One region of the Enterocloster bolteae genome, then DNA from elsewhere that is predicted to be linked to it. Evidence: riboswitches for the same ligand, from Rfam matches in the RefSeq annotation. Region 1 holds a riboswitch; the other holds the start of a gene.
What was found. A riboswitch is a leader RNA that binds a small molecule or an ion and turns the genes downstream of it on or off. The one in region 1 is predicted to bind thiamine pyrophosphate.

Region 1 (4,881 bases):
AGATGCTTGTCTTCTCACTGCTTCCTTTCGTACTCATGCAAGTACCTCTTTTCCGCACGCAGCTTTTCATTGAAATATATTAATTATAATCTTCTTTACCTGTCCCCGTCAACCTTATCGTAAAATGCCGGATTAAAAATACCGCAATAAAATAAGGAACCATTATCATGGCTCCTCATTTTTCAGGCGGTGGTTTCAAGATGTCTCAGTATATGCCTCTTATATTCCAGAAATTCTTCCGTAAGGCCGAAATCCCTGTCCCTGGGCTTTGTCTCTTTTATGATAAGTTCCTCCGTTATCCTTCCGGGCCTGCCTGTCAGCAGGTAAATCCGGTCGGACAGCAATATGGCCTCGTCAATGTCGTGGGTAATAAACAGGGTGGACAGATGGATTTCGTCCATCACCTTCAGATACCAGTTATGGACGGATTTTTTGGTCAGCATATCCAGTGCGGAAAATGGCTCATCCAACAGGGCCACGCTGCCGGAAAACAGATACGTCCGAAGCAGAGCCGCCCTCTGGCGCATGCCCCCGGACAACTGGGCCGGATACTTTTTCTGGGTGCCCTCCAGGCCGAACTGCCGGAAATAGGGAAAGGCAGCCTCCCGTGCCTTCCTCTTCTTCATTCCTTTTACAATCAGAGGAAGGGCCACATTGTCCTCTATGGTCCGGTAGGGAAGGAGCAGGTCCTTCTGCAGCATATAACTCACCCGCCCGGGGCATCCGGTTACGTCCTCTCCGTCCAGAAGGACATGCCCTGTGTCCGGCCTTGACAGACCAGCAATAATGTTAAAAAGGGTGGTCTTTCCGCCTCCGCTGATTCCCAGCAGAGACACCAGCTCCCCCTTATTCAGGGTGATGGATATATCCGCCAGCACCGGCTCCCCGTCAAAGGATTTTGAGATTCCCTCTACCTTTAGTTGCTCCATGTTCTCCTCCTGGCACAGCACTGCCGTCCCCGGCCTTACGGAAGGTATTCATTGGAACATCCTGTTCCCGCCTCAATGGGCGTTTCCGTAAGCCCTTTTTCATTCAGCCATGCGTAATATGCATCCCAGCGCTCCTGGTCAATATATCCCCATTGGGGCGCATCCGCCTGGTACTTGTCCGCCAGGTATTCCTGACTGGCTTTTACCAGATCCGGGTCCAGCTCCGGAGCTGCCTTGCACAGGATCTCCCCTGCCTCACGGGGATGTTCTATCGCAAACTCGTATCCCCTGCTGACAGCGTCCAGAAACGCCCTGGCTGTCTCCGGCTCCTCTGCGAGGAATGTATTGTTGGCTATGATAACCGGCGTATAAAAATCAAATACAGGATCCAAGTCCGCAAACGCAAAGTAGTCAGTTTCCAGACCTTCCAGCTCTGTCTTGACTCCTGCCCATGCATAAAAAATCCATATGGCATCCACGGATTTTGTCTTCAGCGCCGTCACCTCGTCCGTCACGGTGCTGGGAATGAGTTCCACCTTATCAAAATCCCCTCCGTCTGCTTCCATCACATCCTTAATGGTCGCCTTTTCCACAGGAAGGTCCCAGGTGGCATACTTTTTCCCCTCCAGTCCCTTTGGGCGGTCCATACCCTCGCCCCTTCTGGATATAATGCCCGATGTATTGTGCTGTATGACGCCTGCCACAGCTGTCACCGGAAGGGGATTATCCCCTGAAAACGCCGGCGCCAGGCTGTCCTGGAAGGACATCGCAAACTGAGCCTTTCCGGAGGCAGCCAGCACCTCTGCCCCGTTTTCCGGCGGCTGCACAATCTCCACCTCCAGGCCGGCATCCTTAAAATAGCCCTTTTCCCGGGCAACATAGATGCCTGTGTGGTTGGTGTTAGGCGTCCAGTCCAGGACAAATGTCAGCTTTCTTACATCCTGTTTCGCCGCCTGGACAGGGGTGGTATTCTCTCCTGAATCCGGAGCCTTGCCGCACCCGGTGAGAAGTACGCCCAGGCACAGGGAGGCCAGCAGCATACTTGCGCACTTATTTTTCATTTTCAATCTCTCCTCTTAATGAAACGCCGGATATCTGTTCCATGTTCTATTTCTGTTTTTGACTGGTTTCCCATGGCATACATTTTTTCTGAAGTAGTTCCACGGCCCACATCAGAATTAAACTGATGGCCGATATCAGGAAAATCACCGCGAACATCTTGTCAAAGGAAAATGCCTTCTTAACCCTTGTCATGTATACGCCCAGTCCGCCAAATCCGCCCAGCCACTCAGAAATCACGGCTCCCACCACTGCATAGGAGGCTGATATCTTGAGACTGGAAAAGAACTGGCCCATGGCACCCGGCAGCTTGATATAGCAAAATATCTGGAACCGGCCCGCTCCCATGGCCTTTAGCAGGTTCACAGCATCCGGGTCCGCTGCCCTGAATCCGGTGAGCAGCCCCACCGTTATGGGGAAAAAAGTGGTAATCACAATGAGTATGACCTTGGGAGTCATTTCATAGCCAAACCACAGTACCAGAAGAGGCGCAATGGCCACAGCCGGCACTGTCTGGGTCAGTACAATGATGGGATAAAATGCCTTGTATGCCTTGTCAAACCGGTCCATCAGCACGGCCGCCCCAAAGCCCGTGGCAATTCCCAAAACAAGTCCCATCCCTGCCTCGGTCAGTGTAATCCTGGCATTCTCCATAAGGGCCGGGAATTCCTTTATAAACGCCTCTGCTACCTGGACCGGTGAAGGCAGCATAAATCCCTCCACCAGACCAAGGGATACAGAAAGCTGCCACAGGATAAGGATGGCGAGAATGGCTGAAACAGACCACAGTTTACTGGTGATGCTTGGTGACTTTCTTTTCAATGGTAAGCACATCTCCTTCGGGGTGGTAAGAAACCTTAATGTATGCAGCCACTGAGGGCGCCCCTGCCCTGACCGCAATATGCTGGCACTCTTTTACAATATCCATCAGCTGGTCATAATCCCCTTCAATGGTTGTCTCAAAGGGACCTACATAATAGTTTAACCCCGTACTCTTGATGTAGTCGATGACCTGGTCCACGATACGGATTAATTCTTCGTCATTTGCTGCCTTGGGAAGTGACTGGATTGCTACGCTTGCGTTCATATTATTTCTCCTTTTCTCTTCAAATCATACGGAATAAAAAATCCCGTCCGGATAGTCCGGGCGGGATAAAACTTACAAAAATTCACATCTTCTGCAGGCTTCCTACGCTGGCATTATCCAGATCAGGTATCAGGGTTCAGAACATATTCCATCTCAGCCGGATTCCACTCCAGCACCCCTTTTCATTGTTGGGACAAGTATACTACGGCTCATTTTAAAAGTCAATAGGTACTGCTGCAGCTGTCATGCACACATTTCAGATATCCCGGAATGCCCTGTAACACGCCTGGGTGGCGGAGCGGTCCAAAACCGCGTATACAATGGTGTCAAAGTCACCGGGAAAATACTGCTCCAAAAGCTCCTTCCACCAGCCCGCCACCTTAACCGGATCATTGCGGAACACGCCGCATCCGTAGGCGCCCAGTATCAGGTTTCGGCAGCCCCGGGAGGCAAAGATGGCAAGGGCCAGCTTCATGCGGCGCTTCATGGACTGCTCTGCTAAAGCCCTGTCTTCCCCCTTCAGGATCACCTGCCCCATATTGACAGCCGGAAGGGTGAGCACAGACGCTTCCACAGGTTCCTTAAGCAGGCCAAACCTTCCGTCCCGGAAAAACACCACATCCGGCGAAAATATGGCGTGATCTGTATAAATCATGGTACTGCATGCCCGGTTCATCCTATAATACGTTTCGTGGGCCGTAAGTGTTTTATAGAGGCAGCTGCTGGCAGCCAGGCTTTCCTCCTGGGCCATGGCTCCGTTTATAAATCCGCCGCCCGGATTCTTGGCGCTGGCAAAATTAAGGACAGCGCATCTGCACTGATTCTCTCCTGCCAGCTTAAGAATGGCATCCACTGTGGAACAATTCCATGTACAGCACTTATATTTTGCTGTCTTTTTAGTAACCGTCTCATATTGCTCCAGCAGCCGCTCCCCCTGTTCCGGCGTAAAAAGCACGCTTTTCTTCACTGACTCCTGCTGGCGGGCTCTGATTTCCACCACCGTTCCCTCTGTCTCATACCAGCCCTTTTCCATAATGTCCAATGTCTGTCTTGCAATTGCTTTTCTGTCCATATCTTAAAATTCCTCCCATTTCCTCCTGTAAAGGCGCGAGGGGCGGTGGCCTTCCCGTTCCGTAAAGGAATCGGTTTCCTCCACCAGAGAAGCTATCTTGCGGCGGAACGCAGGCTTCAGAAGGCATTTGTCCAGAATCACTTCATATACCTGCTGCAGCTGTGTCAGGGTAAATTCCTGCGGCATCAGATGCAGGGCCAATCCCGTGTATTCCACCTTTCCGCGAAGCCTTTCCAGGGCGCAGGATATGATTCTGGCGTGGTCAAATGCCAGCCCCCGGTTATCCGTTATCTTATATTCCACGGTCTCTGCCTGTCTGTTTTTCCTGGTTATCTTCTCAATTCCGGAACAAAGTACCGTATCATCCGTCCATAATTTAAGTTCATAGTGCTGTATATGTTCCACTGACTCCACCAGCCCGGTATCCTGGCTGCGCCTGTAATCCCGGTGTTCATCGGTCAGCCTGTAGGAAATGCGGAACCATCTGGCATTGTCGGCGTCATCACCGGCCTGTATCGTAAGCCGGCTGCAGTCCACCAATGCCATATAGGAACAGCTCATGACCCAGGTTCTGGGATCCCTTCCCGGTTCACTGAACGTGTACAGCTGTTCCATATACCCATAATCCAGTCCGGTTTCTTCTCTCAGCTCTCTTCTGGCTGCCTGCTCCGTTGTCTCCTCCGGCCTCACAAAACCGCCCGGCAGGGCCCAGCATCCCAGATAGGGATGACCTC
Region 2 (4,881 bases), 750 kb from region 1:
TACCTGTGGGTCATCATGATATCCATGGAATCCATATTCCATATCAGCCCCCAGGTCTTTTTTGTGTTCCGGGGCATATTTTCCTGTCTTTACTTTCTGGTGCTCCTTGTCTTTTTTAAAGGAACCCTGCTTAAGAAAGGATTCCTGTACATATCCGCGTGGCTGTTCGCGGTCCTGTCCGCATCGCTGAACGAGTTTGCTGCCTGGATATTAAAGGGGCATGTGTCCCTGACATACGGACAAATCTGTGTGGCGGTATCCCTGCTGTGGGCCTGCGGGTTTTATGGGTTTGTGCGGTTTTGGCTGAGGGATAAGGTAAACCGGCTTTTTGACCAGTTATCCAGGCGATCCTGTTCCCTGCTGCTGACATACCCTTCTGTCTCCCTGTTCATCCTTTTTATCGGGAACAACACCATATTCTCATCGCGTTCCCTGGCTGAGCGGGGACTGGAGGACGTGCTGTTCTATCTGGCGCTGTGCATCATGATACTGGTGCTCTATGTGCTTATTCTGAGCAGCACCCTGGAAATCATGTGCCGCCGCAGGACAGAGGAGGAGCTGCAGTTTGCCAGGCAGCTTATCAGCCAGCAGAGGGAGCATTATAACCAGACCCTGGATTACATTGAACAGGTGCGCATCATCAAGCATGATTTCCGCCATCACATCCATGCCCTTCTGAACATGGACAGGGGAGAGCGGACCAATTACCTGATGAATCTGAAGAGGGAGCTGGACATGACGGCTGAGATGGTGTTCTGCCAGAACCAGGCCGTAAACGGGCTTTTGCAGGAGTATGCCGCCAGGGCAAGGCAGGATGGGGTGGAGTTCACTGCCAGGGTGGATTTATCCGCCCATGTGCCGGTGGACGATTTGACCTTGTGCATTGTCACCGGCAACCTGCTGGAAAACGCCCTGGAAGCATGCCGCCGCCTGACAGGACCGCGTTTCATCCTGGTCCAGGCCAGGTGGCTGGACGACCACCTTATGATGCTGGTGGAAAATTCCTACAACGGGCAGATTAAAAAGAACGGAAGCAGGATACTGTCCAGCAAACGGGACGGCGGTCTGGGCATACTGAGCATAAAGCGCATACTGAACCAGCCGGGGGATGAGTTTGATGTGGATTACAATGACACCACCTTTACGGCCATGGTGAAAATCGTGGACAGGGCCCTGGGATAGGATGTACTTTCCGGCTCATTTCCGGCTCAGGACAAGATAAAAGCATTGCAATCTTCCTGAAACCATGTATAATGGTAGTTGTAAATAAACGGGGAGCTCACTTAAGTGGGCTGAGAGTAAGCTGTTCATGCTTAGACCCATTACCTGATTTGGATAATGCCAACGTAGGGACCATAACGGACGATTGCCGGCGGAGCACCTGTTTTGGTGTTCCGCTTTTTTGATATGCGGGACGATTCTGTGTGGTATCAGGCATGGGCGCCGGAGCTTCCCGGCGGCGGATTGGGGGCACCACCTTCCGCCGCTTTATAAAATTAATGCGAAAAGGAGAATGACAATGAAAACAGCATTAACAATCGCTGGAAGCGATTCCAGCGGAGGCGCCGGTATCCAGGCAGACATCAAGACCATGACCGCTCACGGGGTATATGCCATGAGCGCCATAACGGCACTAACTGCCCAGAATACAACCGGCGTAACAGGAATCATGGAGGTAACTCCATCTTTTTTAAAGGAACAGTTAGACGACATATTTACGGATATCTTCCCGGATGCAGTAAAAATCGGGATGGTTTCCTCCGGCGGCCTGATAGAGGCCATCGGGGACAGGCTGGCATTTTACAGGGCTGCCAATGTGGTGGTGGATCCGGTTATGGTATCCACCAGCGGTTCCCGTCTGATCAGCAGTGAGGCCATAGAGGCGCTGAAGGAAGTCCTTCTTCCCATGGCAAACCTGCTGACTCCCAATATCCCGGAGGCAGAGGTGCTGTCAGGAATGGAGATACATAATCCCGGCGACATGGAGACGGCGGCCAGGGCCATCGGGGAGGGCTACGGATGCGCCGTGCTTCTTAAGGGCGGCCACCAGCTCAATGATGCCAACGATCTGCTGTACCGGGACAAGAAGCTGAAATGGTTTAAAGGCAGGCGGATTGACAATCCCAATACCCATGGGACAGGCTGTACCCTGTCCAGCGCCATTGCCTCCAACCTGGCCAAGGGCATGGATATGGACCTGGCCGTGGAGCGGGCCAAGGTATATCTCTCAGGCGCGCTGGAAGCCCAGCTGGACCTGGGAAAGGGAAGCGGACCAATGAATCATGGATTTGCCATCCGGGGCGAGTATTAAGGGGGAATGAGCATGAAGGAAAAGAAAAGTATAAAGGAAAAAGGGACCTCCGTGTCTGCCAACAGCCTTATATGGTTTGGGGCAGGGGTATCCATAGCTGAGATACTGACAGGCACATATCTGGCGCCGCTGGGATTTGGAAAGGGGCTGGCAGCCATTGTGCTGGGCCATGTGATTGGCTGCGCCCTGCTGTTCATGGCAGGACTCATCGGCGGATATACCAGGCGCAGCTCCATGGAAACAGTGAAGATGAGCTTTGGGCAGAAAGGAAGCCTGCTGTTTTGCGGGCTCAATGTCCTGCAGCTGGTGGGCTGGACCTCCATCATGATTTATGACGGCGGGCTGGCTGCCAACGGTATTTTTAACGCAGGCCTGTGGGTCTGGTGCCTGGTGATTGGCGGTCTGATTCTGGTGTGGCTTTTAATTGGAATCAGGAACCTGGGAAAAATCAATACGGCAGCCATGGCAGCGCTGTTTGTGCTGACTCTCATCCTGTGCAGGGTTATATTTGCCGGCAGCGGGGAGCCGTCCATGGAGGCAGACAGTTCCCTGAGCTTTGGGGCCGCAGTTGAATTGTCGGTGGCCATGCCGCTGTCCTGGCTGCCCTTAATAAGCGATTATACAAGGGAGGCCGAGAAACCCTTCAGGGCAACGGCTGCCAGCGCCCTGGTCTACGGCCTGGTGAGCTGCTTTATGTATGTCATCGGAATGGGAGCAGCCATCTACACGGGCGAATATGATATATCTGTTATCATGGTCAAGGCAGGACTGGGAGCAGCAGGGCTTCTCATTATTGTTCTGTCTACCGTGACCACCACATTCCTGGACGCCTACTCTGCCGGTGTATCCAGCGTGTCCATCACACATCGGATAAAGGAAAAATGGGCGGCAGTGGCAGTGACCCTTGCCGGCACCGCAGCAGCCATGGTATACCCCATGGATAATATTACGGATTTCCTTTATCTGATTGGCTCTGTGTTTGCCCCTATGATTGCTATTCAGATTGCGGATTATTTTATCATCAGGCAGGACCATGAGGCGGAGGAGGCCAATCTGCCGAACCTGCTGATCTGGCTGGCTGGTTTTGTAATCTACCGCATACTGATGCGGGTGGATACACCTGTGGGAAGCACCCTTCCCGACATGGCGGTCACCGTGGTTCTGTGCGTGGTGTGCCGCCGGGTGATGTCTGCCTGCTGCGCACTGCCCGGACGGGAAAATGTGACAAAAGTATGATATTTCTATAAAGTCCTTTACGGGAAGGCATTGCAGGTGTTACAATATGCTCTGGCAGTCCGGGTGACATAACGCCCAGATGTCTATTACGGGAAAATGGCCGGACAGAAGGACGGCGGACTGGTTTTTCCATAAGAAGAGGAGCGGAATAAATGAAAAAATGGATGTGTATATGTGCGGCAGCAGTACTGGCAGTTTCAGCCCTGACCGGGTGCAGCACCAGCGCAGGGGCCGCAACAACGGCGGCGCAGACCGAGGCGGCCACGACAGATGCAGCCAAGGCGGAGACGGAAAAAAAGGAGACAGCCAAGACAGCAGAGGCTTCGGAGAAAGCCCAGGATACAGCCTCAGAGGAAATTGCGGCAGCGGCAGGCAAACACCATGTAAAGATTAACGTAAAAGACTACGGCACCATTTCCGTGGAGCTTTACGGGGACGAGGCCCCCATCACAGTGGCTAACTTCCTGAAGCTGGCAAAGGACGGTTTCTATGACGGACTTACCTTCCACCGCATCATAAGCGGTTTCATGATTCAGGGCGGCGATCCCCTGGGCACGGGCATGGGCGGTTCTGACCAGGAAATCAAAGGCGAGTTTTCCAACAACGGAGTGGAGAACCCACTGTCCCACACCAGGGGAGCGATTTCCATGGCGCGTTCCCAGATAAAGGACAGCGCCAGTTCCCAGTTCTTCATTGTACATGAGGACAGCACATTCCTGGACGGGGATTACGCCTGTTTCGGATATGTGACAGAGGGCATGGAGGTAGTGGATGCCATCTGCAAGGATACAAAGGTGGAAGACAACAACGGTTCCGTGGCAAAGGACAACCAGCCTGTCATTGAGAGCATAGAGGTAGTGGACTGATAAAGGTACTGGTATACGAAAGAATCCGGGTTTCCCTGTTTTTGGGACCCCGGATTTTATATTTTTATGAAGAATTCTTACATTTTTGATTTTCATATTGAAAATATGGTGAAGGGCTGTTATGTTAAGAAGGCGTCCTGCCGTTTTCAGGCAGGAGAGGAAAAAAATGTAGTAAATATCAATAAAAGGCAGGGCAGGATTGTTTATGCAGAAGTTAAGGAAGAGGACATGGATGGGAAGGCTGGCCGCAGCGGTAATGGCAGCGGCTGTGCTTGTGCTGGCAGGGGCGTTTGTGTCCCTGGCGGATGAGAGCGGGGATACAACCCGTTTTGTATCCGGTACAAAAGTCAACGGCGTGGGAGTGGGCGGACTGACCGTGGATGAGGCCAAGGCCAGAATCGAGGGTTTTTATGCCGGTGAATACAATCTCACCATCAGGGAGAGAGGCGGACGCCAGGAAACCATAGC

Region 2: linked by a shared signal. The riboswitch ahead of thiD (bifunctional hydroxymethylpyrimidine kinase/phosphomethylpyrimidine kinase) and the one ahead of CGC65_RS10180 (thiamine-binding protein) in region 1 are both predicted to bind thiamine pyrophosphate.

What each region holds. Positions count from the first base shown of each region.
Region 1 covers NZ_CP022464.2:2,164,515-2,169,395, reverse strand. The annotation lists partial or broken gene CGC65_RS32485 (EAL domain-containing protein) at 1-37, opposite strand, end outside; gene CGC65_RS10195 (ABC transporter ATP-binding protein) at 183-929, opposite strand; gene CGC65_RS10190 (ABC transporter substrate-binding protein) at 965-1,990, opposite strand; gene CGC65_RS10185 (ABC transporter permease) at 2,037-2,810, opposite strand; gene CGC65_RS10180 (thiamine-binding protein) at 2,779-3,075, opposite strand; TPP riboswitch at 3,156-3,265, opposite strand; gene CGC65_RS10175 (TIGR02452 family protein) at 3,332-4,147, opposite strand; gene CGC65_RS10170 (NUDIX hydrolase) at 4,151-4,881, opposite strand, start outside.
Region 2 covers NZ_CP022464.2:1,412,175-1,417,055, forward strand. The annotation lists gene CGC65_RS06635 (ATP-binding protein) at 1-1,182, shown strand, start outside; TPP riboswitch at 1,262-1,371, shown strand; gene thiD (bifunctional hydroxymethylpyrimidine kinase/phosphomethylpyrimidine kinase) at 1,520-2,311, shown strand; gene cytX (putative hydroxymethylpyrimidine transporter CytX) at 2,324-3,547, shown strand; gene CGC65_RS06650 (peptidylprolyl isomerase) at 3,700-4,413, shown strand; gene CGC65_RS06655 (L,D-transpeptidase family protein) at 4,619-4,881, shown strand, end outside.